DNA from 2 places in the Micromonospora sp. C28ISP2-4 genome. Region 1 is predicted to be linked to the other one. Evidence: riboswitches for the same ligand, from Rfam matches in the RefSeq annotation. Region 1 holds a riboswitch; the other holds the start of a gene.
What was found. A riboswitch is a leader RNA that binds a small molecule or an ion and turns the genes downstream of it on or off. The one in region 1 is predicted to bind thiamine pyrophosphate.
Positions count from the first base shown of each region.

Region 2: another riboswitch for thiamine pyrophosphate. It lies ahead of Q3W68_RS26985 (ECF transporter S component); the one in region 1 lies ahead of thiE (thiamine phosphate synthase).

Region 1 is NZ_JAUMKG010000002.1:605,017-620,224, forward strand. Features, by position in the region: gene Q3W68_RS11550 (hypothetical protein) at 1-644, shown strand, start outside; gene thiC (phosphomethylpyrimidine synthase ThiC) at 692-2,284, opposite strand; gene thiD (bifunctional hydroxymethylpyrimidine kinase/phosphomethylpyrimidine kinase) at 2,302-3,090, opposite strand; gene Q3W68_RS11565 (thiamine phosphate synthase) at 3,087-3,758, opposite strand; gene Q3W68_RS11570 (thiazole synthase) at 3,821-4,594, opposite strand; gene thiS (sulfur carrier protein ThiS) at 4,599-4,799, opposite strand; gene thiO (glycine oxidase ThiO) at 4,790-5,920, opposite strand; gene thiE (thiamine phosphate synthase) at 5,914-6,540, opposite strand; TPP riboswitch at 6,535-6,646, opposite strand; gene Q3W68_RS11590 (DUF559 domain-containing protein) at 6,765-7,835, shown strand; gene Q3W68_RS11595 (aldo/keto reductase) at 7,945-8,907, opposite strand; gene Q3W68_RS11600 (nucleotidyltransferase domain-containing protein) at 8,929-9,735, opposite strand; gene Q3W68_RS11605 (ABC-F family ATP-binding cassette domain-containing protein) at 9,732-11,411, opposite strand; gene Q3W68_RS11610 (class I SAM-dependent methyltransferase) at 11,453-12,058, opposite strand; gene Q3W68_RS11615 (hypothetical protein) at 12,183-13,406, shown strand; gene truA (tRNA pseudouridine(38-40) synthase TruA) at 13,414-14,247, opposite strand; gene rplQ (50S ribosomal protein L17) at 14,318-14,878, opposite strand; gene Q3W68_RS11630 (DNA-directed RNA polymerase subunit alpha) at 14,913-15,208, opposite strand, start outside.
Region 2 is NZ_JAUMKG010000009.1:52,992-68,199, reverse strand. Features, by position in the region: gene Q3W68_RS27055 (acyltransferase) at 1-283, shown strand, start outside; gene Q3W68_RS27050 (DUF4097 family beta strand repeat-containing protein) at 348-1,181, opposite strand; gene recO (DNA repair protein RecO) at 1,284-2,156, shown strand; gene Q3W68_RS27040 (isoprenyl transferase) at 2,189-2,965, shown strand; gene Q3W68_RS27035 (hypothetical protein) at 3,034-3,219, shown strand; gene Q3W68_RS27030 (thioredoxin reductase) at 3,368-3,592, shown strand; gene gndA (NADP-dependent phosphogluconate dehydrogenase) at 3,659-5,101, opposite strand; gene Q3W68_RS27020 (hypothetical protein) at 5,466-5,771, shown strand; gene Q3W68_RS27015 (hypothetical protein) at 5,835-6,041, opposite strand; gene Q3W68_RS27010 (ABC transporter ATP-binding protein) at 6,052-7,563, opposite strand; gene Q3W68_RS27005 (TlpA disulfide reductase family protein) at 7,560-8,114, opposite strand; gene Q3W68_RS27000 (MauE/DoxX family redox-associated membrane protein) at 8,148-8,723, opposite strand; gene Q3W68_RS26995 (energy-coupling factor transporter transmembrane protein EcfT) at 8,794-9,594, opposite strand; gene Q3W68_RS26990 (ABC transporter ATP-binding protein) at 9,591-11,096, opposite strand; gene Q3W68_RS26985 (ECF transporter S component) at 11,206-11,796, opposite strand; TPP riboswitch at 11,872-11,978, opposite strand; gene Q3W68_RS26980 (alpha/beta fold hydrolase) at 12,055-12,891, shown strand; partial or broken gene Q3W68_RS26975 (sugar isomerase domain-containing protein) at 12,933-13,421, shown strand; gene Q3W68_RS26970 (DUF6328 family protein) at 13,512-14,012, shown strand; gene Q3W68_RS26965 (acyl-CoA dehydrogenase family protein) at 14,121-15,208, shown strand, end outside.

The DNA.
Region 1 (15,208 bases):
TCTTCTTCGACGACCCGGCGCCCACCCCGTCGCCCCGGCCCCGGTTCCCGATGTTCGAGGACGTCACAGGCGCGCCGGGCGAGGTACGCCCGGCCTGGCCGATCACCCCGGCTGCCCGCCCGCACCGCGCCACCACCGAACCGGACGCACCGGCCCGGGACGGCGCGGAGTCGAACGTCCCGGCCGAACCGGCGCCGCGTCCCCGCCACCGGGGTCTGCCCGAGCCGGGCGCGAGCACCGGTTGGGACGCCCTCGCGACCAACGCGCGTCCCGCCGGGCCGCTGTCCCGGCCGGAGGCGGGGACCGCAGCGCCGGTCGCCCGGCCGGAGCCGGAGGCGGCCGTCCCCACCGAGGCCGGTGCCGCGCTGCCGGAGGCCGTCTCGGCGGAGACGGAGACGGACTCCCGGCGCGGGCGCCACGCCGAACCGGACGACGCCGACGCGCCCGCCGGGAAGTCGAAGCCTCTGCGCGGTCTGTTCCGCCGCAACCGGGGGGCCAAGGCCGGCCCGGAGCCGGCCGACCGTACGGCCGAGCCCGTTGCCGCCGGCGATGACGAGTACGTGGACTGGGTCGCCGGCCTCGCCTCGGACGACAACGCCGACGACGCCCGCTCGCTGCGTACCGGACGGCACCACCGCGACTGAACGAGCACCCGGGGCGGGCCGGAACGCACGGCCCGCCCCGGCTCCGCTCACGCCAGCGGCAGGTAGACCCGCGACCCGGAGGCGACGAACTCCTCCGACTTGCCGCGCATGCCCCGCGCCGCGTAGTCCTTCAGCTCCTGCGTGATCTTCATGGAGCAGAACTTCGGCCCGCACATCGAGCAGAAGTGCGCGGTCTTCGCCGGCTCGGCGGGCAGCGTCGCGTCGTGGTACGACCGCGCGGTCTCCGGGTCGAGCGCCAGGTTGAACTGGTCGGACCACCGGAACTCGAACCGGGCCTTGGACAGCGCGTCGTCCCACGCCTGCGCGCCGGGGTGCCCCTTGGCCAGGTCGGCCGCGTGCGCGGCGATCTTGTACGCGATCACGCCCGCCTTCACGTCGTCGCGGTCGGGCAGCCCGAGGTGCTCCTTCGGGGTGACGTAGCAGAGCATCGCGGTGCCGAACATGCCGATCATCGCCGCGCCGATCGCGGAGGTGATGTGGTCGTACGCGGGCGCGATGTCGGTGGTCAGCGGACCGAGCGTGTAGAACGGCGCTTCGTGGCACCACTCCTGCTGGAGGTCCACGTTCTCCTTGATCTTGTGCATCGGCACGTGCCCGGGGCCCTCGATCATCACCTGGACGTCGTGCTCCCAGGCGATCTTCGTCAGCTCGCCGAGCGTGCGCAGCTCGGCGAACTGCGCCTCGTCGTTGGCGTCCGCGATCGAGCCGGGCCGCAGGCCGTCACCGAGGGAGAACGTGACGTCGTACTTCGCGAGCAGCGAACACAGCTCCCGGAAGTTCGTGTAGAGGAAGTTCTCCTCGTGGTGCGCCAGGCACCAGGCCGCCATGATCGATCCGCCCCGGGACACGATGCCTGTCACCCGGTCCACGGCGAGCGGCACGTACGGCAGCAGCACCCCGGCGTGCACGGTCATGTAGTCGACGCCCTGTTCCGCCTGCTCGATGACGGTCTCGCGGAACACCTCCCAGTTCAACTTCACCGGGTCGCCGCCGACCTTCTCCAGCGCCTGGTAGATCGGCACCGTGCCGATCGGCACCGGCGCGTTCCGCACGATCGCCTCGCGGGTCTCGTGTATGCGCTTGCCGGTGGACAGGTCCATCACGGTGTCCGCGCCCCACCGGGTCGCCCAGGTCAGCTTCTCCACCTCCTCGGCCACCGACGAGGTGACAGCCGAGGTGCCGATGTTGGCGTTGACCTTCACCAGGAACGCCTTGCCGATGACGGCCGGCTCGCACTCCGGGTGGTTGACGTTGAGCGGCAGCACGGCTCGCCCGGCCGCGATCTCGTCCCGCACGAACTCCGGCGCCACCGACTCGCGGATCGCCACGAACTCCATCTCCGGCGTGACGATCCCGGCCCGCGCGTACGCGAGCTGCGTCGGCCGCTTCCCGTCCACGCCTGCCAGCGGTGTGCCGGCGCCGCGCACCGGGGCGACGTCGCCGCGCTCGGCGATCCACGGCCCGCGCAGCGCGGGCAGCCCCACCTCCGGGTCCGAGCCGGGACCGGAGGTGTCGTAGAGCCGTACCGGAGCGTTGTCCCCGGTCAGCGGCACCTCGGCGAACGGCACCCGGATGTCCGGGCGTGACCCTTCCACGTACACCTTGCGACGTGCCTGCATGACAGCCTCCCTGTCGCTCATGCGGACCAGCCGAAGTGGTCCAGCGGGCCGCGTCCCGCGCCCAGCTCCCAGGTCCGCGCGCCGGTCAGCGCGCGGGTGACGTACTCCTTGGCGGCCGCCACCGCGACCGGCACCGCGTCGCCCGCGGCGAGCCGGACCGCGACGGCGGCCGAGAACGAACAGCCGGTGCCGTGGTTGTGCCGGGTGTCCACCCGGGGCGCACGCAGCAGGCGCGTGGTTCCGCCACCGGCGAGCACGTCCACCGACTCGCCGTCGGCGTCCACGTCGCCGCCGGTCACCACCACGAACGCCGGGCCGCGCGCCGCCAGCGCCTCGGCCGCCGCGACCATCTCCTCCACGGTGCCGACCGGGCTTCCGGTGAGGGCCGCGGCCTCCGCGCAGTTGGGCGTCGCCACCTCCGCGTACGGCAGCAGCCGCTCGACCGCCTCCACCACGCCGAGCCGGTGCCCGCTGGTGGCGACCAGCACCGGGTCGACGACCAGGTGCGGCAGCCGCCCGGCCCGGGCCGCCTCGGCCACCGCGTCGGCGACCGCCGGGGTGCCGAGCATGCCGCTCTTGACGGCCCGGACGTCGAAGTCGCCGAGCACGCTGTCCATCTGGTCGCGCACTGTCTGCGGGGGCAGCGGCAGGACGGCGTCCACGCCCCTGGTGCTCTGCGCGGTGACGGCGGTGAGCACGCTCGTGCCGTACGCCCCGAGTGCGGCGAACGTCTTGAGGTCGGCCTGGATGCCGGCGCCTGCCCCGGAGTCGGAGCCGGCGATCGTGAGGACTGTTCTCGGCGTCACTGGTCTTCTCCGGTGGTTGCGGTGGAGGGCTGGCCTTCGTCGGATCGCGCGGGGTGGGTGCGTGCCACACGGGTGGCCGCCTCCTGGAAGGCTCTGCCCAGCGTGGTGGCGGTTTCTCTCGGGTCGTCCGCGCGCATGATCGCGCCCAGCACTGCTACTCCGGCGGCGCCCGCCTCGACGCATGCGTGGACCTGGTCCGGAGTTTCGATGCCGCCGAGGGCGAGCACCGGGACCGGGCTGGCTTTCACCAGCGCGGCGAGTCCGGTCGGCCGTAACGCCGGGCCGTAGCCGGGTTTCGTGCGGGTCTCGTAGATCGGGGACACTGTCGCGTAGTGCTCGGTGGTGAGCCGGGCCAGCTCGGCTGTGTCGTGGCAGGAGCGGCCGACCAGTCCGACGGCGGGCAGCGGGTACGGGCCGGCGGCGGGCAGGTGCACCGCGTCCCCGTCGAGCGGATCCGGTCCGGCGACGATCAGCGTGCCGCCCGCCTCGGCGAGGATCGCGCGCAGGTCGGCGGCGAGCGCGAGGCGCTCGGCGCGCGGCAGGTCCTTCTCCCGCAGCACCACCCACCGCACTCCCCCACCCACGGCACCCGCGACCACGTCGACGAGCGCCCCCCGAGCGACCCGCCGATCGGTCAGCAGCACGACGCCGCTCGGCCCGCCCTGGATCTTGGTACGCGCTCGCCCCTCGGAGGGCGCATCCGTACCAAGATCCGCAACGCGAGCGGCGGTCACAGGTCGGGCCGTCCCTCATCCGGCGTGGATGCCAGGGCGTGGAAGCGGCGGGCTATCCGGCCCGCGCCGTACGCCAGGCGCCCGGCCTCGACCGCGTACCGCATCGCGGTGGCCATCGCCACCGGGTCGGCGGCCCGGGTGACGGCGCTCGCCAGCAGCACCGCGTCGCAGCCCAGCTCCATCGCGAGCGCCGCGTCGGAGGCGGTGCCGATGCCCGCGTCGAGCACCACAGGCACGTCGACAGCCGCCCGGATCAGCCGGATGTGGTGCGGGTTGCCGATGCCCAGCCCGGAGCCGATCGGCGACCCGGCCGGCATCACCGCCGCGCACCCCACGTCCGCCAGCCGCCGGGCCAGCACCGGATCGTCCGAGGTGTACGGCAGCACCGTGAACCCGTCCGCCACCAGCTCCTCGGCGGCGCGCAGCAGCTCCACCCCGTCGGGCAGCAGCGTGCGCTCGTCGCCGATCACCTCCAGCTTCACCCAGTCGGTGTCGAACGCCTCCCGGGCCAGGTGCGCCGTCTTCACCGCCTCCACGGCGGTCCGGCAGCCGGCCGTGTTCGGCAGCAGCCGTACGCCGCACCGCTCCACCAGGTCGAGCAGGCCGCCCGAACCGCCGGGCGTGGTGTCCACCCGGCGCAGCGCCAGCGTCACCAGCTCGGTGCCGGAGGCCCGGATCGCCTGCTCCAGCACGTGCAGGTTGGCCGCGCCGCCGGTGCCGAGGACGAGCCGGGAGCCGAACGTGACCCCGCCGATCTCCAGTGTGGACATCCGCTCACCCGCCCTGGGTGGCACTGAGCACCTCGACGCGATCGCCGTCGCGCAGCACGCTCGCCGACCAGCCGCCGCGCGGCACCACCTCGCCGTTCACCGCGACCGCGAGCCCGCGCTCCCGGTCGGTGACGGTGCGGACCACCTCGGCGACTGTGACGCCCTCGGGCAGCGTCCGGCCGGTGCCGTTGACGATCAGTTCCACGTGCGCTCCTTCCCGAAGCGGTCCGGGGTGAAGGGGGCGAGCGCGGGGTCCGGCTCGCCGGTGACGATCAGCTCGGTGACCAGGTCGGCGGTGACCGGGGTGAGCACGATGCCGTGCCGGTGGTGCCCGGTCGCGGCGAGCACGCCCGGCCGCCCGGGCAGCGGCCCGATGATCGGCGCGTTGTCCGGCGTACCGGGGCGCAGCCCGGCGACGGCCTCCACCAGCTCGTACTCGACGAGTTCCGGCACCAGCTCCGCGGCGGCGCGCAGCAGTGTCAGCACGCCAACGGCGGTGACAGCGGTGTCCGCGCGCTCCTCGACCGTCGCCCCGACCACGACCTCACCGCTGTCCCGGGGCACCAGGTAGACCGACTCGCTGTCCGCGTACCCCCGGATCACGTGCCGGAAGCCCGGCGGACCGCCGCCGGGCGCGCGCAGCCGCAGCACCTGGCCCTTCACCGGGCGGACCGGCAGGCCGGTGAGCGCCGCCGCGCCGCAGCCGGCCGCGACCACTGTGACCCGCGCGTCCACCTCGGACAGCGCGCCGACGCGGGCCGGGCGCAGCTGGACACCGGCACGCTCCGCGGCCGTGCGCAGCGCGGCGACCAGCCGCCGCGGATCGACCTGGTGGTCGCCGGGCGCCACCGCGCCACCGCGCACGCGCGGCGCCAGCGCCGGCTCGCGGTCGCGCAGCTCCGAGGGGCGCAGCGGCGTGATCGGCAGCCCCAACCCCCGTTGGTACGACCACAGCCGCCCCGCCTCGGCCAGGTCGTCGGCGGTGAGCCCGACGACGAGCGTGCCCTCGGTGCGGTGGCCGACGTCGACGCCGCTCGCCCCGGCCAGCTCGGCGGCGAAGCCGGGCCAGCGGGCGGCGGACTCGACGAGCAGCGCGGTCAGCTCGTGCTCACCGAAGTACGCCTCGGCGACCGGCGACAGCATCCCGGCGGCCACCGAGGACGCGCCCGACCCGGGCCGGTCGTCGTGCACCACCACGCGCAGTCCGCGCTGCGCGCACCGCCACGCGACAGCCCACCCCACCGGCCCGCCCCCCACCACCGCCACGTCGGAAAGGAAGGGCCCCCTGTTAACGCCTCCGGTAGAGGAAGGGCCCCCTCTTAACACGTCAGCGCCCGCAGCAGCTCGGCGGTGGCGTGCGCGGGATCGACGGCCAGGCTGAGCGCGCCGACCACCGCCACCCCGTACGCCCCGGCGGCCCGCAACGCCGGCACACTCGCGGCGGTCACCCCGCCGATCGCGATCACCGGCACGTTCACCGCCTCGGCGACCGCGCGTACCCCGTCGGGGCCGATCGGGTCCGGCAGGCCGGCCTTGGTGGTGGTGGCGTGGCACGGGCCGACGCCCAGATAGGTCGCACCCGCGTCCACCGCCGCGCGGGCGCCCACCGGTTCGCGGGCGGTAGCGCCGAGCACGGCGTCCGGGCCGAGCACCCGGCGCGCGGCGGCCACCGGCAGGTCGTCCGCGCCGACGTGGCCACCGGCGGCGTCCACCGCGAGCGCCACGTGCAGCCGGTCGTTGACCAGGCACCGCGCCCCGTACGGCCGGCACGCCTCGGTCACGCGGCACGCCAGCTCGTACGCCTCCCGATCGGTGGCGTCGTCCTCCACACGCACCTGCACGACGAGTTCGGCGCCCGCCACTGGCAGGGCGGCACGCAGCACGGCGAGCGGGTCACGCCCCGGCCGGGTGTCGGTGATGAGATGCAGTCGTCCCAGGGACAGCACGGCAACGCTCCTCCCTGCGCCGGCATTACCCGGATCAGGTTCGACGGTCGGGGGCTCCCAGCCCCCCTCTCAGCCCGGTCCGCACCGGGCTCCCGTGGGTCACTTGCGGCCTACCGTACGACGCCTCCCGCCCGTACGGAAGCCCGGGTGAGCTTTTTTCCAGGAACCGTTCACATGCCGGATCGGGGCAACGGGTGACCGTCCCGTCGCGACACGCTGCCGGGATGTCCGTTCCCGCCCGTGTCCCGCGCCGGCTGGCGATCCTGCCGTTCCGGGGCGGCCGTGCCGTCTCCGAAGGGCTGCTCACCTGGACGATGCTGCGCGGGCCGACGTGGATCCGCCTGCTCCCCGACGTGTACGTGCACCGGGACGGATACCGCGCCGACGACCATCGCATGTGGTGCGAGGCGGTGGCGTTGCGCCTGCCGCCGGGTGCCGTGCTGGCGGGAGGCAGCGCCGCCTGGTTGTTCGGCGCGGACGTGCTCACCCGCGATGCTCCGGTCACGGTGCTGCTGCCGACCGCCGCTCGACTGCGACCGCACCCACGGTTGCGGGTGCTCCGGTCGCCGTTGCCGGAGCGGGACCGCACCCGCGTCGGCGGGTTTCCGGTCACCACCCCGCTGCGTACCGCGTTCGACCTGGGCCGGCAGGGTTCATTCGTCGAGGCACTGGTCGCCGTCGACGCGCTGCTGCGCCGCCGGGTCGTGAAGCTGCCCGTCCTGCGGGCCTATGCCGCCGAGCGGCCGGGCTGGCCGGGCGCTCCACTGTTGCGCGAGGTGCTGGCGATGGCCGAGCCGTTGAGCGAGTCCCCGATGGAGACGCGGCTGCGGCTGCTCCTGCTCGACGCCGGCCTGGGCCCGCTCACCGCCCAGCACGAGGTACGCGCCGGCGGACGCTTCGTGGCCCGGGTGGACCTGGCCTGGCCGGCACTGCGCCTCGCGGTCGAGTACGACGGCGACCACCACCGCGAACGGGCGCACTTCCGGCGGGACGTGGCACGCCTGAACGCGCTCCGCTCGGCCGGATGGATCGTGCTCCGGTTCACCGCCGACGACGTGCTGCGCCGGCCCGACGCCACTGTCGCCCTGGTCCGCCAGGCCGTGGCAGAACGCCGTGCCACCGCGGCGCACCACCGACCCGTGCCCGCCGCCCGCCGGGTCGCCCGAAACACCACGGCCGTCAGGTCCGCTCGCAGACACCCATGTCGTTCCACTCACCGTCAGAATCAGCCGCCAGTGGAACGCCATGGGTGCCTCAAGGCCCGCTTGACACCCACGGTGTTCCACTCGGCGTGAACGCTGCCGGGGAGTGGCACGCCGTGGGTGCCTCGATGCGCGGACAAGCGCCGACGCGCGAGCGCACGCCCGACGCGCGGGAGGGCGCGTCGGTACCGGGCGGCGACCGTCAGAGGATGGCGTCCAGGGCGTCCAGGTCCTCGTCCGACGGCTGCCAGGTGCCGGCTTCGGCGTTTGCCTTCACCTGCTCGGGAGTGGTCGCGCCGGCGATCACCGACGTCACCGCGGGCCGGGCCGCCAAGCCGCCGATCGCCACCTGGAGCATGCTGATGCCGCGCTCGGCCGCGTACGCCTCGATCGCCTCGATGACGTCCCAGCGCGCGGCGGCCAGCCGCTCGGCGTACCGGCCGCCACCGGCCAGCCGGCTGCCGGCCGGGGGCGCCTCGCCCCGCTTGTACTTGCCGGTGAGCAGCCCGTTGGCGAGCGGGAAGAACGGCAGCATGCCCAGGCCGAACCGCTCGCAGGCCGGGATGACCTCGTCCTCCACTCCGCGCTCCAGCAGCGAGTAGTGGTTCTGCGCGGAGATGAACCGGGTACGCCCCTGCGACGACGCGGTCCAGTCGGCGTCGGCGATCTGCCACCCGGCGAAGTTGGAGTTGCCGAGGTAGCGCACCTTGCCGGCGGTCACCAGGTCGTCCAGCGCGGCGAGCGTCTCGTCGATCGGCGTGCCCGGGTCGGGCTCGTGCATCTGGTACAGGTCGATGTGGTCGGTGCCGAGCCGGCGCAGCGACGCCTCGACCGCGCGGGCGATGTAGCGGCGGGCGCCCCGGGCGCCGTGATCCGGCCCGTTCGCGCCGTTCATGTCCATGCCGAACTTGGTGGCCACCACCACGTCGTCGCGGCGGCCCTTGAGCGCCTGGCCGAGCAGTTCCTCGGAGGCGCCCTGCGGCTCACCGTAGATGTCGGCGGTGTCGAAGAAGTTGATCCCGGCGTCGAGCGCGGCGTCCACCACCGCCCGGGTGCCGTCGAGGTCGAGTTTGCGGCCGAAGTTGTTGCAGCCGATACCGACCACTGACACCACGAGCCCGGAGTCGCCCAGCCGGCGATAGGTCATCTCACTCACGAGATCCACCCTATGCCCGTTCCCCAGGTGTCACCCGGGGAGCGGCAGCACCTCGGCGGCCAGCACCCGGGCGTCACCGATCGTCGCCGCCAGTTCCTCGGGGGTACGCCCCACCGCGCCCAGCAGTGCCTGCGCCCGCTCGGCGAAGCGCGGCGGCGCATCGGGCAGGCGCCCGGCGGAGGCGATCATGCCCTTCTCGTTGACAAGCCACCGTCCGGCCCGGCCGTGCAGTGCGTGGACCAGCACCCCGACGACCCGGAACAGGCAGCCAGCCACGTAGCCGGCGTCGCCCGCGGCCGCGCCCTTCGCCGCGCCGTCGAGCAGCAGCCCGGTCTCCCAGCCACCGGCGACCAGCGCGGCGCCGAGCGCGGGCGGATAGTCGACTGTCTCGGCGCGCAGCGCGGTCAGCTCACCGGTCGGGTCGCCGAGCACCCGCCCGAGGGCCACCTCCCCGGCGTACGCGTGCGAGTAGAAGCCGAGCGGGTGCCCGGCCTGCACCTCGACCGTGTAGCGGCCGGCCCGGCAGTCCGCCCAGACCCGGTGCACCCGATCCAGGTCGCGGTAGATCCAGTCCACCGCGACCCCGTCGACACGCAGCCAGCCGCCGCCGTCGACCCACGGTCCCCAGCCGCCCGGGGCGGTGAGGTCCACCGGTCCGTCGGCGACCGAGGCGGCCACCGCGCGCAGCCCGGCCAGGTCGGGCGTACCCCGGTAGTAGAGGCCCAGGTCCCAGTCGGAGTCGGGCCGGTGGTCGCCGCGGGCGCGGCTGCCGCCGAGCGCCACCGCGACCACGCCGTCGACCGCGCACAGCCGGTCGACCAGGTCCTGGCCGATCACCCCACGTCCCAGACCGGCTCCGGTGTCTCCACCACGTCGCCGTCGCCCCGGAACAGCACGAACCGGTCGAAGGTACGGGTGAACCACCTGTCGTGTGTCACCGCGACCACAGTTCCCTCGAACGCGGTCAGCCCGGCCTCCAGCGCCTCGGCCGAGGCCAGGTCGAGGTTGTCGGTGGGCTCGTCGAGCAGCAGCAGTGTCGCCCCGGACAGCTCCAGCAGCAGCACCAGGAACCGCGCCTGCTGCCCGCCGGAGAGCGTGCCGAACCGCTGGTCGCCCTGACCGGCCAGCTCGTACCGGGACAGCGCCGCCATCGCGGCGTGCCGGTCCATGCCGGCCCGGTGGTCGTCGCCGCGCCACAGCACCTCGACGAGCGTCTTGCCCATCAGCTCGGGCCGGTCGTGGGTCTGCGAGAAGTGCCCGGGCCGGACCCGCGCGCCGAGCCGGACCGTGCCGCCGTGCGCGACAGGCGCGAGCGCGGCGGCGCCGTCGACAGGGGTGTTGCCCGGCTCCGGGTCGGTGCCGCCCCGGGCCAGCAGCCGCAGGAAGTGCGACTTGCCGGTGCCGTTCGCGCCGAGCACCGCGACCCGGTCGCCGTACCAGAGTTCCAGGTCGAACGGGTACGTCAGGCCGTCCAGCTCCAACTGCTCGGCGATCACCGCGCGCTTGCCGGTCCGTCCGCCGGTCAGGCGCATCCGGATGTCCTGGTCCTTCGGGGGTACGGGCGGCGGGCCGGCCTCCTCGAACTTGCGCAACCGGGTCTGCGCGGCCTGGTAGCGGGAGGCCATCCCGTCGTTGTACGCGGCCTTCTGCTTGTACATCAGCATCAGCTCGCGCAGCTTCTGGTGTTCCTCGTCCCAGCGTTTGCGCAGCTCGTCGAGGCGGGCGTGCCGGGCCACCCGCGCCTCATGCCAGCTCGCGAAGCCGCCCGGGTGCACCCAGGCGCTGCCGCCCTCCACGGCGACGACCCGGTCGGCGGTCTGCGCCAGCAGTTCCCGGTCGTGCGAGACGTAGAGCACCGACTTGCCCGATTCGCGCAGCCGCGCCTCCAGCCAGCGTTTGCCGGGTACGTCGAGGAAGTTGTCCGGCTCGTCGAGCAGCAGCACCTCGTCCGGGCCGCGCAGCAGCAGTTCCAGCGCGAACCGCTTCTGCTGGCCGCCGGACAGCGTGCGTACCGGCCGTTCCCGGGCGCTGTCCCATGGCAGGTCGAGCACGATGGTGGCGACGGTGTCGAAGAGGACTTCGGCGTCGTACCCGCCGGTCTCGCCCCAGGCGGCGAGCGCTTCGGCGTACGCGAGCTGGGTCTTGGCGGCGGCGGAGCTGTACTTGCCGCGGACCTCGGCCGCCCGCATGGCCGCCTCGGTCTCGGCGAGCCGCCGCCCGGCGTCGCGCAGCGCCGGCGGGGCGAGCGAGAGGGCCAGGTCGGCGAGCGTGGACTCGTCTCCGATCATGCCGATGAACTGCCGCATCACGCCCAGCCCACCGGAGCGGGCGATCGCGCCGGTCTTCACCGGCAGGTCACCGGCCACCATCCGCAGCAGCGTGGTCTTGCCGGCGCCGTTCGGGCCGACCAGCGCCACCTTGGCACCCTCACCGACCCGGAACGACACGTCGCTGAACAGCTCACGCCCGTCCGGGAGGATGTGCCCGACCCCTGCCACGTCCACGTATCCCACGCGGGCATCCTGCCCGAGCCGGGCCGGTGGACGACACCGGATTACCGGGTGACCCGCAGCACCCGGTAGCCCTTCTGGCTGGCGTGCCGCTCGACCGACCAGCCCTGCTCGACCAGCCAGCGGTGCAGCGAGTCGCCGCCGAGGTGCCGGGCGACGACCAGCCAGGCCGTGCCGTCCGGGGCGAGCCGGGGCAGCCAGCGCAGCAGCAGGCCGTGCAGTTCCGCCTTGCCGATGTGGATCGGCGGGTTGGACCAGATCTGGGTGAATGTGACGTCGTCCGGCAGGTCGTCGGGTGCGACTGCGTGTACCCGGTCGGCCGCCCCGACGCGGGCCGCGTTGGCGGTGGTGAGTGCGCGGGCGCGCTCGTTGACGTCCACGGCCCAGACGGTGGCCTTCGGCGCGACGGTGGCCAGGACGCAGGTGATCGGGCCGAAGCCGCAGCCGATGTCGAGCAGCGCGCCGGTGACGTCGGCGGCCGGCAGGTCGGCCTTGCGCAGCAGCACGGCGGTGCCGGGGTCGAGCCGGTCGGCGGAGAAGACACCGGCGGCCGAGGCGAGCGTGTAGTCGCGCCCGGCGACTGTGAACTCGACCTCGCGCGGGCGGGCCGGGGTCGAGGGCTCAGCGGTGAAGTAGTGGTCGCCGGTCACGCAGGCATTCTCGCACCGGGCCGGAGCGGTTCCGGCGACGGTGTCCAGGGTGGGCCGGACGCCACTCCGCCAGAATTTCCCAATATTACCCCTGAAAGGGACAATCGCCCCTACTCTATGCCACATGGTGTACCGGTACGAGTCCGATGAGGACGCCTTCCTGGAGTACCCGAAGCCCGGGTCGGCCCCGAACGGGCCCGCAGCCGCGACGCCCCCGCCCGCGGGTCCGTCACGCTCCCGCTTCCCCACGCCGTCGCTGCCCCGGCCGCCGCGCCCGCAACCGGCGCTGCCCGCGGCCGGCGCGACCGAGCAGAGCGGCACCGAGCAGAACGGCACCGACGAGCAAGCGGCGGCCGACGACGCCCGCGCCCCGGTGCCGGCGCCCCCGGCCCCGGCACCGACGCCCGGGCGGCCCGCGCCACCCCGGGAGCCCTCCCCCGTGCCGCAGCCCGCGCCGCCCACGCCGGCCCCCGTACCGGCGGCGGCGAACCGGCCGACGGTGCCGATCCCGGCCAGCCCGACCGCCCGCGCCGCCGACGTCTCCGAGCTTCCCCGGACCCGGCGCGCCGAACGCCGCAGCGGCGGACGGTTCTGGCAGACGCTCGTCGGCGGCGCCGCCGTACTGCTCCTGCTCTCGCTCACCGGCCTGGCCGTCGCGGCCCTGCTCGACGAACGCACCGCCACACCGCCGGCCGGCCAGCCGACCCCGCAGCCGACCGAGTCGAGCGCCCCGTCCGGCGGCACCGACCTGGACTCCCGGGACACCGACCAGGCGGCGCTCACCACCAAGGAGGTCTTCCCGGCCAAGGACCTCGTGATCACCGACGGGAAGCCGGCCTACCGGGTGCTCAAGACCCAGGCCAGCACGAAGTGCCAGGTCGCGGCCACCGGCGAGATCGCCGACCTCCTGACCCGGCTCGGCTGCAACCAGGTCGTGCGGGGCACGCTCCGCTCCCCCGACGGCGACCACCTGATCACCGCCGGCCTGTTCAACCTCACCGACGTGGCCACCGCCCAGCGGGTACGCGACCGCATCCGGCCGCTGCTCGACGCGCGCCAGGGACGGTTCCGTGGCATGGCGGCGGGCGACGGCACCGAGTCGGTGGAGAAGGCCGCAGCCCGGGTCGCCTGGCAGGTACGCGGACACTACGTCGCCTTCTGCCTGGTCACCCGTGCCGACGGGGAACGCATCCCGAGCGACGACGCGACCGCCCGCGAGATCATGTACGACCTGGTCGAGCTGCACCTCAACCGGGGTGTGCTGGACCGTCGTGCGGCCGCCGGCACGGCCGGGCAGCCCGACGCGGACTCGGCCGAGGACAGCGCCGGTCAGCGGGGCGCGGACTGAGCCGGGTTCAGCCCTCGGCCACCGGCACCCGCAACCGGCGGGTCTCCTCGGCGCGGCGGGCGTACTCGGCCGGGTCGGCCGGGTAGCCCACAGCGACCAGGGCGAGGCCGTGCGCGGGCGCCACTGTCACCTCGCTGGAGCGCTCACGCCGGGTCAGCAGGCCGGCCGGCCACTGGACCGGCCGCCGCCCGTCACCTGCCACCAGCATCGCCCCGACCAGGCTGCGCACCATGTTCTGGCAGAACGCGTCGGCCTGCACGGTGGCGACCAGGATCCCGTCCGGGTCGCGCCGCCAGTCCAGCCGGGTCACCTCGCGCAGCGTGGTCGCGTTCTCCTTGCGGCGGCAGTACGCGGCGAAGTCGTGCTCGCCGACCAGCCCGGCGGCGGCGGCGTTCAGGGCCGCCAGGTCCAGCGGCTTCGGCCAGGCCAGGGTGTCCCCGCGACGCAGCGGCTCGGCGCCCCACGGGGCGTCGGTCACCCGGTACTCGTAGCGCCGGAACGTGGCCGAGAACCGGGCGTCGAAGTCGGCGGGCACCTCGGTCATCGCGCGTACCCCCACGTCAGGCGGCAGGAGCCGGGCCAGCCGGCGCAGCAACCGGCCCTCGTGCTCCCGCCACACCGCTGTCGGCAGGTCGAGGTGGCAGACCTGCCCGGTGGCGTGCACGCCGGCGTCGGTACGCCCGGCCACAGTCAGGCCGGTCGCCGTGCCCGCGCCGAGCACCAGGTCCAGCGTCTGCATGAGCACACCGGCCACTGTGCGCCGGGTCGGCTGGGGCGCCCAGCCGGAGAAGTCGGCGCCGTCGTACGAGACGTCCAGCCGCAGCCGGGTCCGCTCGTCCACCTCGTACCTCCTGTCGACGGCGACGGGCCCGGCACCCCCGAGGGGATGCCGGGCCCGGTCGAGCCTGATCTCAGGCCTTGTCGTTCTCGGTGGCCTCGTCGCTGTCCTCGCGGGCGGCGGCGGTGTCACCCGACGCGGAGACCGGCGCCTCGGCGTCCTGGTCACCGTCGCTGGAGCGCGGGGTCTCCTCGGCCGGGGCCAGGGCCTCGACCTTGTCCTGCTGGGCGGCCTTGCGGGCGGCGGTCTTCTTGTTCGCCTTGGGCTCGGCGACCTGAAGCTCCTCCACCAGCTCGATGATCGCCATCGGAGCGGCGTCACCCTTGCGCGGACCGGTCTTCACGATCCGGGTGTAGCCACCGTTGCGGTTGGCGTACCGGGGCGCGATCTGGTCGAACAGGGCGTAGACCACGTCCTTGTCCTTGACGACGCCCAGCACCCGGCGACGCGAGGCGAGGTCGCCGCGCTTGGCCTTGGTGATGAGCTGCTCGGCCAGCGGACGCAGCCGACGGGCCTTCGTCTCGGTGGTCTGGATCTTGCCGTGCTGGAACAGCGCGGTGGCCAGGTTGGCCAGCATCAGCCGCTCGTGCGCGGGGCTGCCGCCGAGGCGGGGGCCCTTGGTGGGCGTGGGCATGCTTGGTGCTCCTCAGGTGTGGCGGCAGCGCGGACTAGAGCTGCTCGGTCTCGCGGTAGTCGTCGGTGTCGTAGTCCGCCTCGCCGAAGGCGTCCACGACGTGCGCCGGGTCGAAGTTCGGAGCCGAGTCCTTCAGCCCCAGGCCCATCCCGGCGAGCTTCATCTTGACCTCGTCGATCGACTTCTGACCGAAGTTGCGGATGTCGAGGAGGTCGGCCTCGGTACGCCCGATGAGCTCACCAACGGAGTTGATGCCCTCGCGCTTGAGGCAGTTGTAGGAGCGGACGGTGAGGTCCAGCTCCTCGATCGGCAGGGCCAGGTCCGCCGCCA
Region 2 (15,208 bases), on a different contig from region 1:
CGTGGGGCTGGTCTTCGCGCTCGTCGGCGTGGTGACGCTGCTCGTCGGCTGGGTCGAGGACGTGGCCGCCCGGCGTACCCCGGAACTGATCCCCGGCAAGCCGCGGCGGACCCTGGCCGACCGGGCGGCGGCCGCCCCGGCCAGCCCGGCCCCCGCCGGAGCGGAGGACGCGCTGGTCAGCGTCGGCGCCCGGGTGCCGGCGCCGCGCCGCCCGGCCGAGGCCCCCGTGCGCCCCGGCCGGGACGACGGCGCCCCGGTGTCCCGGCGGAACACACCCGGCTGAGCCACCACCGGGTACGGCCCCGGTCCTCGCGACGTCCGCGACCGCCCGGCCGGACGCCGTCGGGTCAGCGGGTGCTGACCGTGACGTTGCCGCTGGTGGCGGACGCTTCGAGCTGCACCGACGCGGTCGGGTCGTCGGTGACGCGCACGTCGGTGTCGCCGGACGTCGCTTTGGCGCGCACCCGGTAGCGGCCCGCCGGTACGGCCAGGTCGACGTCTCCGCTCGTGGCGTGCACCCGGGCCGGCGCCGGCTGGTCCAGCTCGACGACGATGTTGCCGGAGGTGGTCTCCGCGTCGATCGCGGAGGCGAGCCGGCGGGCCTCGATGTCGCCGGAGCGGGCCCGCAGCCGCACCGGGCCGGCCGCCTGGACGACCCGGATGTTGCCCGACGTGGTGGACGCGCGGACCTCGCCGGTGGCGCCCCGGACGGTCAGGTCGCCGGAGCTGAGCGTGAACTCGACAGCGCCGACGTCGCTGAGGTCGACGTTGCCCGAGCCGGTGCCGCCGCGCACCACCACGCCGGGCGGCGCGGTCACCTCCCAGGAGATGCTGCACCGGTGCCCGCAGTCGGTGGGCAGGACCAGTTCGTCGCCCTTGATCTCGTACCGGCTGTTCGGCTCGTCGCCCTGGTAGCGGACCACGCGCTTGACGCGTACCTGGTCGGCGGGGCTGTTGGCCCGGACCACGACGTCGCCGGCGCCGTCGTCGTCCACGGTGATCTTGGTGATCTTCGTCCGCTCGGTCTGGTCGAAGTCGAGGCGGCGGAACGAGAGGGTGTCACACCCGGCGAGCACGATGAGGGCGGTGGCCGCGGTGGCGGCCACCACGCCGCGTGCCTGGAAACCCGTGCGGGGCCGGAAAGCGTTGCGCGGCCGGGGAACGGTGCGGAGCGAAGCCATGGCCAGCACATTAGGTCCGGCCGAGCACCCGGCACATCGGGGATCGCCCGACGGTGCACCCCGAGCCGACCCTGAGATCGCACCCGGAGGGAGAATGGCCTGATGGCCGGGTACCGCCGACAGCTCTACCGCGACGACGCGGTGGTGCTGCGTGTGCAGAAGCTGGGCGAGTCCGACCGCATCATCACGCTGTTCACCCGCCGGCACGGCCGCTTGCGCGCGGTGGCCCGGGGCGTGCGGCGCACCATGAGCCGGTTCGGCGCGCGGCTGGAACCGTTCGGGCACGTCGACCTTCAGCTCGCCGGTGACCCCAAGGGCAACCAGGGCAGCTCGCTGCACACAGTCAGCCAGGTCGAGGCGATCGAGCTGTACGGCAAGCGGTTCCTCGGCGACTACCCCCGCTACACCGCGGCCAGCGCGATCGCCGAGACCGCCGAGCGGCTCACCCCGGTCGAGCGCGAGCCGTCGCTGCGGCTGTTCCAGCTCACCCTCGGCGCGATGAAGTCGCTGGCCCGCGGCGAGCACGCCACCACCCTCGTGCTCGACGCGTACCTGCTGCGCGGCATGGCGTTCGCCGGCTGGGCCCCGGCGCTCGCGGCCTGCGCGGTCTGCGGCGAGCCGGGCCGGCACCGCGCGTTCTCCGTACCGGCCGGTGGCGCGGTCTGCCCGGACTGCCGGCCGCCCGGTGCCGCTCACCCCGCGCCGGCCACGCTGGAGCTGATGTCCGCGCTGACCTCCGGCGACTGGGGGTACGCGGACGCGGCCGAGACCGGCATACGCCGGGAGTGCAGCGGGCTGGTCGCGGCGCACCTCCAGTGGCATCTGGAGCGCGCGCTACGCTCGCTGCCGCTGGTCGACCGGGGCGCCCCGGCGTCCGGCGCGGTCCCGCCGCCCGGCGGCGCGGGGCCGGATGTGGTCCCGCCGCGCTCCGGCGCCGGGCCCGTCGCCGGTGTGAACAGGGAGATGACCGAGTGATCCGATCGACGAGGGCGACCCGCCGCGAGCCGGTGCCGCCGACCCCGCACCCCTCCGGCGCCCGACCGCCGGCGCTGCCGCCCGCAGCGGTGCCCCGGCACGTCGCCATCGTGATGGACGGCAACGGCCGCTGGGCCAAGGAGCGCGGCCTGCCCCGCACCAAGGGCCACGAGCAGGGCGAGCACAGCCTGTTCGACGCCGTCGAGGGCGCGATCGAGATGGGCATCCCCTACCTGTCGGCGTACGCGTTCTCCACCGAGAACTGGCGGCGCTCGCCGGACGAGGTCCGCTTCCTGATGGGCTTCAACCGCGACGTCATCCGCCGCCGCCGGGACCAGCTCGTCGACCTGGGCGTACGGGTGGTCTGGTCCGGCCGCGCGGGCCGGCTGTGGAAGAGCGTCATCTCCGAGCTGCAAACCGCCGAGGAGATGTCGCGCGGCAACTCGACGCTGACGCTGCAGTTCTGCGTCAACTACGGCGGCCAGGCGGAGATCGCCGACGCCGCCGCCGGGATCGCCCGCGACGTGGCGGCCGGCAAGCTGGACCCGGCCAAGGTGAACGAGAAGACGGTGGCGCGCTACCTCTACCACCCCGAGGTGCCCGAGGTCGACCTGTTCCTGCGCCCCTCGGGCGAGCAGCGCATCTCCAACTTCCTGCTCTGGCAGACCGCGTACGCCGAGCTGGTCTACCTGGACACGCTCTGGCCCGACTTCGACCGCCGCCACCTCTGGTACGCCTGCGAGCTGTACGCCCAGCGCGACCGCCGCTTCGGCGGCGCCCTGCCCAACCCGGTCGCCCCGGGCGCCTGACGTCACGCTTACCGACCCGTTCTGCTGGGTACCGATACCGGTAGGCAGCAAACGCGGAGGTGAACCACATGATTCAGAAGCGGATCGCGCAGTGGGCGGTCATGGCGGTCGCCGTGCCGCTGGCGGCGGCCGGCGCGCGCCGGCTCAGCCACACCCTGGAGGCCCGTCGTGGCCCGTCCGGGGTGAGCCGTCTGCTGACCAAGGGCGCCGACCTGATCCGGCCGCAGAAGGCCAAGCGTCGCCGGTTCTTCTGACCGCGACGTCCGGCCCGGGTGGCCGCGGCCGACATCCGGCCCGAGCGTGACGCCCCGCATCCGGCTTTCCCGCCGGGCGCGGGGCGTTCCGCTCTACGATCGGCGCAGGGGCGTGCCGCCGGGTGCGCGCCCGCCACGGGGGTGGAGGATGCGCGATCTCCGGTACGAGATGACTGCTGCCCTGGCCGCCGCCGACCTGGTGGAGCCGGCCCGCCGGGACGCGGTCGCCGCACTGTGCGCCGACGTGGCGCAGCGGTGGTGCGCCGACCTCGGGCACACGCCGGAGGTCCGCTCCGGTGAGATCGGCGAGCTGGCGGCCGGGGAGCCGGCGGCCGGCTGGGCGCCCGCGCCGGACGGTCAGCGGGCCTGGTGAGCCGCACGCCGGGACCGGGGCGGCCCGGGCTGGTGTCGATGCGGCCCACGCCGGTGCCGGCGCGGCTCACGCCTCCACTTCGGAGCGGTCGCCCGCCCAGAGCGTGTGGAACGAGCCGTCCCGGTCCACCCGGTGGTACGTGTGCGCGCCGAAGTTGTCCCGCAACCCCTGGATCAGCGCGGCCGGCAGCCGCTGCGCCCGCAGCGCGTCGAAGTAGGCCAGCGACGACCCGAAGGCCGGGGCCGGCACGCCCGCCCGGGCCGCGTCGGCCACCACCCGTCGCCAGGCCGGTACGCCGTCGCTGACCCGCTCGGCGAACCAGGGCGCGACGAGCAGCGTCGACAGGTCCGGCTCCGCGTCGTACGCCTCCCGGATCCGGTCCAGGAAACCGGCCCGGATGATGCAGCCGCCCCGCCAGATGGTGGCAGTGCCGCCAAGGTCGATGTCCCAGTCGTACTCCCGGCTGCCGGCCCGGATGTGGTCGAAACCCTGCGCGTACGCGACGATCTTGCTGGCCAGCAGCGCGCGGCGGACGTCCTCGACGAACGTCTCCCGGTCGTCCACCTGCCACTTCTCGCCCGCGTCGCCGAACACGCGGCGGGCGGCTTCCCGCTGGCCGGCGTGGCCGGACAGCGACCGGGCGAACGTGGCCTCGGCGATGCCGGTGATCGGGATGCCGAGGTCGAGCGCGCTCTGCACGGTCCAGCGGCCGGTGCCCTTCTGCTCGGCCTGGTCGAGCACCACGTCCACGAACGCCTGGCCGGTGGCCGCGTCGGTGTGGCCGAGCACGTCGGCGGTGATCTCGATGAGGAACGACCCCAGCTCCCCGGCGTTCCACTCCCGGAAGATCTCCGCGATCTCCGCCGGGCTCGCCGACAGACCGGCCCGCAACAGGTCGTACGCCTCGGCGATGAGCTGCATGTCGGCGTACTCGATGCCGTTGTGCACCATCTTCACGAAGTGGCCCGCGCCGTCCGGTCCGATGTGCCGGCAGCAGGGCTCGCCGTCCACCTGCGCGGCGATCTTTTCGAAGATCGGCCCCAGCTTGCGGTACGACTCCGCCGAACCGCCCGGCATGATGCTCGGGCCGAGCAGCGCGCCCTCCTCGCCGCCGGATACGCCGGTGCCGACGAAGTGCAGTCCGTGCTCGCGCAGCGCCTCCTCCCGGCGGCGGGTGTCGGCGAAGTGCGCGTTGCCGCAGTCGACGACGATGTCGCCCTCCTCCAGCAGCGGGACCAGCTCGTCGATCACCGCGTCGGTCGGCGCGCCGGCCTTCACCATCACGATCACCGCGCGGGGCCGCTCCAGCGAGCCGACGAAGTCCGCCAGCGACTCCGACGGCACGAAGGTGCCCTCGTCGCCGTGCTCCGCGACCAGGCTGCGGGTACGTTCCGGCGACCGGTTGTGCACCGCCACGGCGAAGCCGTTGCGGGCCAGGTTCCGGGCCAGGTTGCGGCCCATCACCGCCAGACCGGTGACCCCGATCTGCGCCGTCGCCTGCTCTGCCATGCGTACCGCCACCTCTCGTCCGTGCTGCCGTCCTGCGACCGTATCGCGGTCGTCGGGGGAGCGGGCGGGGACGTCGACAGGGCGTGACCGGCGGGTGGCCGTGCGTCCGTCGCGTGTCCTCGCGGTTCTTCCGGTAATTCGGATGCGCGGCGTGCCGGTGGCGCGATAGCGTTGCCGCATGCGTAAGTGACGCCCCACCTCCGAGCCCGGTCCACCGCCGCCAGTGCCGTGGACCCGTCCTGCTCCGGGCGTCCGCATCCCTTCCCCACCGCCGTCGGTTGCGGTGTCTGTCGTGATCGGAACGCACCGGAGCCCTCGCTCGGCGCGTCCCGGTCGGCGCGCCCGCACGACAGGAGGCCCGCGAATGCCCGCGAAGCGCAATCCGAAGAAGTCCCGCAAGCAGTCCGCTCCGCAGGTGGCCCCGCGGAAGCTCGACGCGCTCTCCGTGGCGCCGCCCGCGGTGGTGCTGCCGGCAGACCCGGTGCTGCCGACGGAGCCGGTGCTGCCGGCGGACCCGGTGCCGTCGACCGTGCCGCCGGAGATCCCGGTCCTGCCCGGCGGCTCTTCGACGCCGCCCAGGTCCGGCCCGCCTGCCGGGCGGCAGGCCCGGCTGACCGGGCGCAGCCAGCGCGCCGGCCAGACCCGGTTCTACGCCTTCCGCCGCAGCTGACCGCCAAGGAGTGAGCCCGCCCGCCGATGACGGCAGGGCGGGCTCACGGTGGGTGGGACAGGATCAGCAGGTGCCGATCCCGTTCCGGGCGGTGCAGTCGCAGCGCCGGATCCCGTTCACGCAGCGGCAGTACAGGTAGTAGGGCTTCCCGGACCGGCAGTCGCAGTAGGCGCCCCAGCCCGGCGTGCACGCTGCCGCGGCAGCGGCAGTGGTCTTCGGGACGACCAGGTTGAGCACCCGGTCGCCCAGTGATTCGATCAGTCGGATCATCGGTTCCTCCTTAATCGAGGTTCATCCCGCCGACAGGCGGGACGTAGTGCACCCCGGCTTTGCGGGCCGCCCGGACCAGCCGGTCCCGGTCGTCGGACACCGGGAGGTTGCCGACGCCGATGTTCTCCGCCGCGCTCAGGTCGTAGGCCATGTAGTCCTGGAAGACCGCACCGATCCGGCGGCGGAGTTCCACCACGTCGAGGTCGCGCAGGTCGACACCGTCCCAGAGGATCGCCCCCCGGCTCGGGTCGTAGAAGCGGCAGAGCAGCTTGACGATGGTGCTCTTGCCCGCCCCGTTGAGCCCGACCAGCCCCAACGCCTGTCCCGCCGGCAGGTGCAGGTCGACGCCGCGCAGCACCCAGGGCAGCTCGTCGCTGTAGCGGAACCAGACGTCCCGCAGTTCGATGCCACGGCGCAGCGGCCGCACAGGTGCCGGGTCGACGGCGGGTGGCAGATCAACCGGGCCGGTGGCGATCACCGTGAAGTGGTCGAACAGCAGCAGTTGCTCGTGCCCGTTGGCGATGGCACGCACCAGCGCGTTGAGCCCGGTCTGCACGCCTGCCAGTGCGGCGATCACAATCGAGACGTCGCCGACGGTCAGCTCGCCGGCGTACGCCGCCCGGACCGCCCAGAGCAGCCCGGCTCCGCCGACCACCGCCGCCAGCACCCCCAGCCCGCCCTGGATGAACAGCTCCCGCCGGTCGACCCGGCGCAACGCCCGGTTGGCCCGGCGTCGCTCACGCAACATCCGCCCGCGCAGGAAGTCCTCCAGGCCGAACAGCCGGATCTCCTTCGCCGCCTGCACGTCCTGGAGCAGGTCCCGGTAGAAGATCTCGGTGCGTTCCCACGGGCCGACCTGCCACTGCACCCTGGCCCGGCGTCGGGCGAGCGCCAGCTCCGCCAGGAACACGGGTGCGGCGGCCAGCAGGACCAGTCCGGTGAGGACGGGACTGAGCAGGGCGAGCGATCCGACGAAGCCGCCGACCAGCAGCACACCGCGTACCAGGCCGAAGGCCGCCTCCACCAGTTGGACCGGCATGGCCGCGGCGTCCTGGGCCAGCCGCAGCCGGTCCAGGAAGGTCGGGTCCTCCAGCCGCGCCAGTCCGACCTGGCGCCCGACCGAGCGGTAGAGCTCGTCGTCGGCGACGAGAGCGATGTTCCGTCCGATCTCGCCGGTCAGGTAGGCGCCGAGCTGCGGCAGCAGAGCGGTGCCGAGCCCGGCGGCGGCCAGACCGGCGCCGGCGGCGAGAACGGTGGCCCGGTCCGCGCCGCTGCCGACCGCGTCCAGCACGACCTTGAGCAGCCAGGCGGTGACGATCGGCAGTACCCCGCTCGCCAACGTGACCAGGCCGTAGGCGGTCGTGGCCAGGGGTGCCCCGCGTCGGACGAGGCGGGCACCCATGACGGCGGCGGCCAGCAGCGGCCACCGCCGGTCGGCGGTCGTGCGAGGTGATCTGCTCGGCGTCTCCTCAGGCGATCCGGCCCGTGGGCCGGCGGCGTCGGCGTCGCCGGGTGGACTCATCCGGCCACGGGTGCCGAGAGGTCTTCGATCAGGGAGCCGCTGGCGACGACGACGCCGGATTCGTCGATCAGGCTGATCGCCGGGAAGCCCTGCACCCCGAAGGCGGTGCAGAGCGGCCCTCCGTCGGACTCGACGACGACCCGGGCCACCGGGCTCAGCGCGGCGACGTACTCACCTGCGGCGGCGCGATCGCTCACCACGACCCCGACGACGCGGTCCCGGCCGCCCGGATGCTCGGCCGCGTACCGGATGAACTGCGGCATCCGCTCCCGGCAGGGGGTGCAGTCGGGGGAGAAGAACGCGACGAGGGTGGGTCCGGCCAGCCCGTCCCGGGTGACTGTCACGCCGTCCTCGGTGACTGCCTGGAACGGCTGGACCGCGCTCCCGGCCCCCAGCATGATCCCGTCGCTGTGCCCGTGCCCGTGCCCGGCCTCGAGCGCGGTGAGTCGTACGGTGTGCTCGCGGAGCCGCCTGATCACCCCCAGGGCGAGGACCAGGTTCAGCAGGCCGATGATGCCGACGACGATGACGGCAGCGGCGAGATACGCCATCGGTTGCTCCTTCGTGCTTGTCGGAGTGCTCGGCTACCTCGGGGTCACCGGTCCACCGGCACGTCCGCGGTCGCCGTCGGGCCGGGCCGGCTGGGTGACGAAGAGGTCGGTGATGTCGTCGAACCACACGAAGAGCAGTCCGCTCACCGCACCGGCCACCGCGGCCACGGCGACGCCTGCCGGGGCCACCTCGCCGGTGGCGCCTGCGGCTGCCACTCCCACCGCCGCGGCGGCGATCAGGAGGCCGTTGCGGAGCAGGTGTCGCCGCCCGAGTGGTGCGCCAGTCGCACCGAAGCAGCGGCAGGCGACCCGTTGCCGGCGACTCAGCGTGATGATGATCCCGCTGCTGAAGGCGACCAGGAGCAGGGCCGCGAGCACGTGGCCGAGCCGGCGGGTCGGCGGCACCAGCAGCAGGACCGGGACGGCGGCTTCGGCCAGGCCGACCACACCGGCCACGGCGGGTACGAGCCGCGCCGGCACGACCCGCATGGCGGCGAGTGAGGCGACGAACTCGCGCCAGGACACGCGGCTGTGGACCTTGCCGTAGGTCGCGGCCAGGAAGACCACGCCGATCAGGCAACGCAACGCGATGTCCAGGTGCTCAAGCACCGAGCCAGGCTAACAATATCGACCACGATCACGAAAGGAGATCGTCGATCTCGTGTCCCGGCGGGCGGGGTCAGCCGATCAGTGGGCGGAAGGTGCCGAGCAGCACGCTGACGGTCAGCGCCGCGCCGGCCGTCAGCGCCGCTCCGATGATCAACAGCGCGTCGGCGAGGACGAAGCGCTGAGGGCGGGCGACAGTACGCGGGGTGCCCGCGTCGAAGCCCCGCGCGTCCATCGCCACCGCCAGCCGGGTACCCCGCCGGATCGCGCCCACCAGCAGCGTGAACGCGGTGGACGCGAACAGCCGCAGCTTGGCCAGCGGGTTGCGGCCGGCGTCCACGCCCCGGGCCCGCCGCGCCATGCTGATCATCCGCCACTCCTGTTCCAGTAGCGGCACCATCCGGAATGCGGCCAGCGCCCCGATGGCGAACCGGGCCGGTGCCTTCGCGTTCTGGATCAGGGCGTCGGCCAGGTCGGTCGGGTCGGTGGTGGCGAACACGATGACGCCGGGCAGTGCCACCGCGAGCATGCGCAGGACCAGCCCGAGCGCGGTGACCAGCACGCCCTGGGTGACCAGCACCGGGCCGGCCTCCACCAGCACCGGACCGGAGCGGTCGGCGGCGAAGAGCACGAGCGTGACGAGGATGCCGACGGCGCCGGCCAGCAGCGGCCAGGCGCGCCGCGCCAGCACCCGGTAGCGCACGCCGAACAGCGGTAGCACCGCCAGTTCGACGGCGATCGCGATGGCCGGTGCGACCGGGTCCAGCGTCGCGACCAGCACCAGCGTGAACACCATCGTGGCGGCCAGCTTCGCCACCGGGTTGCGCCGGGCCAGCGGAGCACCGGGCGTGGCGACCGGTTCGAGGTCGATCACGGCGCACGCCCGGCAGCCGGACCGTCGTCGCCCGAGCGCCCGGCAGCCGGACCATCGCCGGCCGAGGGTCGCCCGTCGGGGTCCGACGGGGACCGGCGCAGGGTGAGCGTCCGGTCGGCCAGCGCGGCGACGAAGTCCTCGTCGTGGGTCACCGCGACCACGCCGTGCCCGGCGTCGCGCAGCTCGGCGAGCAGGTCGACCAGCTCCAGCCAGGTCCGCCGGTCCTGGCCGAACGTGGGCTCGTCGCAGATCAGCAGGCGTGGCGCGGTGGCCAGGGCCGTCGCCACGCTCAGCCGCCGCGCCTCCCCACCCGAGAGGGTGTACGGATTGGCGCCGGCCAGCTCGTCCAACCGCAACCGGTGCAGCAAGTCGTCGACTGTGGCGGTCACCGCCGACTCTGGCCGGCCGGTGCGGCGCGGGCCGAGCGCCAGCTCGTCGCGGACCGTGGCGGTGACGAACTGGTGCTCCGGATCCTGGAACACCGAACCGATCCGGCGCACCAGGGCGGGTGCCCGCCAGCGGTGCGGGGGAGTACGCGCGTCCCGCCCAGCCAGTTCGGCGGACGCGGTGACCGTGCCCGTTCCGGGTCGTAGCAGGCCGCCCAGGAGCAGCGCCAGTGTGGACTTGCCGGCGCCGTTCGGGCCGAGGACGGCGAGCGCCTCGCCGGCACGTACCCGAAGATCGGTGGGGTCGAGCCGGGGTGGGAGGCCGAGCCGGTCGGCGGTGAGCAGCACGTCGCCGGGCGGCGCGGTGGCGTGCCGGTGCGGCACGGTGCGGCCCGGCACCCAGACCCCGGCGGCGGTCAGCGCGTCGCCGTGCGCGGCGAAGACCGTCTCGGGCGGCCCGTCGGCGCGGACGCCGCCGCCGGGTTCCAGCACCACGACCCGGTCGACCAGCGGCAGCGCCTCGGTGACCCGGTGCTCGACCAGGATCATCGTGGTGTCCGGGTCGAGCGCGTTCGCGACGGCCCGGCGGATCAGGGTGGCGCCGGCCGGGTCGAGGTTGGCGGTGGGCTCGTCGAGCAGCAGCAGTCCGGGGCGCAGCGCGAGCGTGCCGGCCAGCGCCAGCCGCTGCTGCTCGCCGCCGCTGAGCGCGGCGGTCGGGCGGTCCCGGGGGTACGGGAAGCCGACCCGGCCCAGCGCCTCGTCGACGCGGGGCCAGATCTCCCCGGCGGGTACGCCACGGTTCTCCAGCCCGAACGCCACGTCGTCGCCGGAGCGGGCCATCACGAGCTGGGTCTCCGGATCCTGGAAGACGATGCCGACGCGCTCGCGGGCCTTGCGCGGGTCCAGCCCGTCGATCTCGACGGTGCCCTCCTGCTCGCCGGAGTCCTCCGGCAGCAGCCCGGCCAGCGCCGCCAGCAGCGTGCTCTTGCCGGCCCCCGAGGGCCCGAGCAGCAGCACCCGCTCCCCGCTCTCCACCCGCAGATCCACTCCACGCAGAGCCCAGCGCCGGCGCCCCCCGTGCCGCCACCCGAACCCCCGCAGCACCACAGCGCTCACCGCCCACCACCCCCTCTCCCGGCCCAGCCTGCGTGATCAAGGAGTTCGCGTCCGGAAAACCGTGCCCGGCGGACGCAAACTCCTTGATCACCGGGCGGGGGGTGAGGCCTCAGACCAAGGCTCGGTCGCGGCCGGCGGGGAAGCGGTCCAGGACGCCGGTGTTCGCGAGCGCGCGGGTGAGGACGTGGGCGCCGAAGCCGGCGACGATCGTGGCGCTGACGATCGTGATCAGCGCGTACGGGAGGCGGTAGGAGGCGAAGTCGTACGCCTTGTTCCAGTAGACGAAGTCGAAGATCGCCGCGCCGAGGCCGGTCAGCGCGCCGGCCAGCACCGCCACCGGCAGCTTGAACGAGCGGTAGCGGAAGGCGGCGAACGCCAGCTCGGCGCCGATGCCCTGCATGAGGCCCTGGAGGATCACGATGCCCGCCCACTGGCTGCCGAGCAGGGCGGAGATGATCGCGGCCACCGTCTCGCAGTACAGCGCCGCCCCCGGCTTACGGATGATCAAGCCGGCGAGCACCGCCGGGATCAGCCACACGCCGTAGAGCACGGCCTGTGCCGGCGGGAAGAACGCGAACGCCGCGTCGGTGGCGCTCCAGAGCAGGCCCCAGGCCCAGAACACGACGCCGAAGGCGACGGCGATGACCGAGGCGACGACGATGTCGACGGTACGCCAGCGGTTGCTGTCGGTGTGGTTCACGGTTGGCTCCCAGTTCGTCGAGGTGAACCAGGAGAAGACGCACGCCGCGCCCGGTGGTCACCGGACGGCGACGCGGCTGGAGGTCGACCGAACTCCCTGCGCTGGCATTACCCAGATCAGGTTCGAGGGTCTGCGGGCACCGGCCCGCACTCTCAGCGCTGTGCGCTCCCCTGTCGGATGTGAAGTTGTCTCGTCGCAGACGCTAGCACCGACCACGGGCCCCGGCCCAGCAGGGCGAGTGTCGGTATGGTGGCGATCATGCTGGTGGATGCGCGGGGACTGACGTTCGAGGTACGCGCCGGCGGCCCCGAGGGCGGTGATCCCGTCCTGCTGCTGCACGGCTTCCCGCAGCACTCCGGCGAGTGGGACGCGGTGACGCCCGCCCTGCACGCCGCCGGGCTGCGCACGTACGCGCTCGACCAGCGCGGCTACTCGCCCGGCGCGCGTCCGGCGGACGTCGGGGCGTACCGGATCCCGGAGCTGGTGGCCGACGCGGCCGCCGTGCTGGACGCGCTCGGGGTGACCCGCGCGCACGTGGTGGGCCACGACTGGGGCGCGATCGTGGCGTGGGGCCTGGCGGCGGCGCACCCGGAGCCGGTCCGGACGCTGACCGCGGTGTCGGTGCCGCACCCGGCCGCCATGGGCCACGCGCTCGCCACCGACCCCCGGCAGAAGGTCAAGTCCGCCTACATCGCGTTGTTCCGCAAGCCCGGTACGGCGGAAAAGGTGCTGCTGGCGTGGCACGGCGCCGCGCTGCGCAAGCTGCTCGGCGGAGTGGGCGGCGCCGACGCGGTGGCCCGGTACGCCGAGCCGATGCGCGAGCCGGGGGCGTTGACGGCGGCGCTGAACTGGTACCGCGCGATGACCGGTACGGACATGAAGGCGGTCGCCCCGGTCGGGGTGCCCACCACGTTCGTCTGGAGCGACAAGGACGTGGCGATCGGCCGGACGGCCGCGCAGGCGTGCGCAGCGCACGTCACGGGTGACTACCGGTTCGTGGTGCTGCCCGGGGTCAGCCACTGGATCCCGGACGAGGCGCCCGGCCCGCTGGCCGAGGCGATCCTCGCCCGGTGCGCAGGAACGGAGGAGGCATGACGGTGAGCGCCGACGCCTACCTGGCGGTGGTGACGGAGACGATCGGCCCGAAGCTGGAACGCGACCCGGCGGTGGCGCACCGCCTCTACGAGCTGGCGCCGATCCGGCCGCAGGACGTGTTCGTGCTGGCCTCGAACTCGGGCGTGAACGGGGCGATGGTCGAGTTCGCGTCCGTCGTGAAGGAACGCGGGCACGGCCTGGTGGCGATCACCTCGGCGCAGCACTCGGCCCGGATGACGTCGCGGCACCCGTCCGGCCGCAAGCTCGCCGACTTCGCCGACGTGGTGCTGGACAACGGCGCCCCGTACGGCGACGCCACGCTGCCGCTACCCGGCGGCGGCGCGGTCGGCGCGGTCTCCTCGATCACCGCGGCGCTGCTCGCCCAGCAGATCGTCGCCGAGGTGGTGGCCCGGCTGGTCGCGGCGGGGCAGCGCCCGCCGGTCTACCTGTCCGCGAACATCACCGGCGGGGACGAGCACAACGCCGAGCTGGAGGCCCGGTACGCGGGCCGCATCCGCCGCGGTTCCTGAACCGGTTTCGTGATCATCCGTACGGGGCACAGGCCGTCCTGCCGGTGGGCGTTCACCCGCCGGCCGTGCCGTCTCACGGGAGGTCCGCGAGTGTCGAAGGAATCCGAGAAGCAGCGCTGGCAGCGCAACTTCGCCGATCTGTTGCAGGAGCTGCGGGTCGCGCAGACCGGCGTGCAGATCCTGTTCGCCTTCCTGCTGACGCTGCCGTTCAGCAACGGATTCGGGCGGACCACCGAGTTCCAGCGCGACATCTACATCCTGGCGCTGCTGACCGCCGCCGCGTCCGCCGCAATGATCATTTCTCCGGTCGCGTTCCACCGGGCGCTGTTCCGCCAGGGCCGTAAGCCGGAGCTGGTCCGGTTCGCCCACCGGATGGCCACCGGCGGCCTGTTCTTCATGCTGATCGCGATGGTCAGCTCGGTCCTGCTGGTCACCGACTTCGTGCTGGACCGGCCGATCGCGTTCCTGCTCAGCGCACTCACCGGCCTCTGGTTCCTGCTCTTCTGGGCGATCCTGCCGTTCAGCCGGCGCAACTGGGGTGAGGACGACATCGACGACGAGGACGACAACCCGCAGTCCCTCACCGACTGACGGTCCGCCAAATCGGGCGTGCACGCGGCGCTACCCCTGGGTAACACCCGGGGGTAGCGTCGTTTTCGTCGAGCGCGTCGACGCAGCCGGACCGACGAGGAGGCAGCCGTGACCACGACACAGAACAGCCGGCCCGAGTCACCCGACGGCGCGGGGCCGCTGCCCACCGAGGCGGGCCAGGTCTCCGAGAAGGAGGCCCGCCAGGTCGCCGAGGCGGCCCGCGAGTCGGCCTGGGACCGGCCCAGCTTCGGCAAGGAACTGTTCCTCGGCCGGTTCCGGCTCGACCTGATCGACCCGTGGCCCCGCCCCGACCCGGCCGAGGTGGCCCGTGCCGACGAGTTCCTCGGCGCGCTGCGCGCGTACCTGACATCCGAGGTGGACGGTGCGGCGATCGAGCGGGACGCGCGCATCCCCGACGAGGTGTTCCACGGCCTGGCCGGGCTCGGCACGTTCGGCATGAAGATCGACCGGAAGTACGGCGGGCTCGGACTGAGCAACCTGCACTACTGCCGGGCGCTGATGCTCGTCGGCTCGGTGAACCCGGCGGTCAGCGCGTTGCTCTCCGCGCACCAGTCGATCGGCGTGCCGCAGCCGCTGAAGATGTTCGGCACGCCCGAGCAGAAGGAACGGTTCCTGCCCCGGCTCGCTGCCGGTGAGGTCTCCGCCTTCCTGCTCACCGAGCCGGACGTCGGCTCCGACCCGGCCCGGCTCGCCACCACCGCCGAGCCGACGGCGGACGGCACCGGCTACCGGCTCAACGGGGTGAAGCTCTGGGCCACGAACGGCACGCTCGCCACGCTGCTGGTGGTGATGGCCCGGGTGCCGGCCGCCGAGGGGCGGCGTGGCGGCATCACCGCGTTCGTGGTGGAGGGCGACAGCGACGGCATCACAGTGGAGCGGCGCAACTCCTTCGTCGGGCTGCGCGGCCTGGAGAACAGCCTCACCCGGTTCCACGACGTCTTCGTGCCGAAGGAGAACGTGATCGGCGGCGAGGGCAAGGGCCTCAAGATTGCCCTGACCACGCTGAACACCGGCCGGCTCTCGCTGCCCGCCATGTGCGTCGGCGCCGGCAAGTGGGCGCTCAACGTGGCTCGCGAGTGGGCTGCGGACCGGGTCCAGTGGGGCCGCCCGGTGGGCGAGCACGAGGCGGTGGCGAAGAAGCTGTCATTCATCGCCGCCACCACGTACGGCATGGA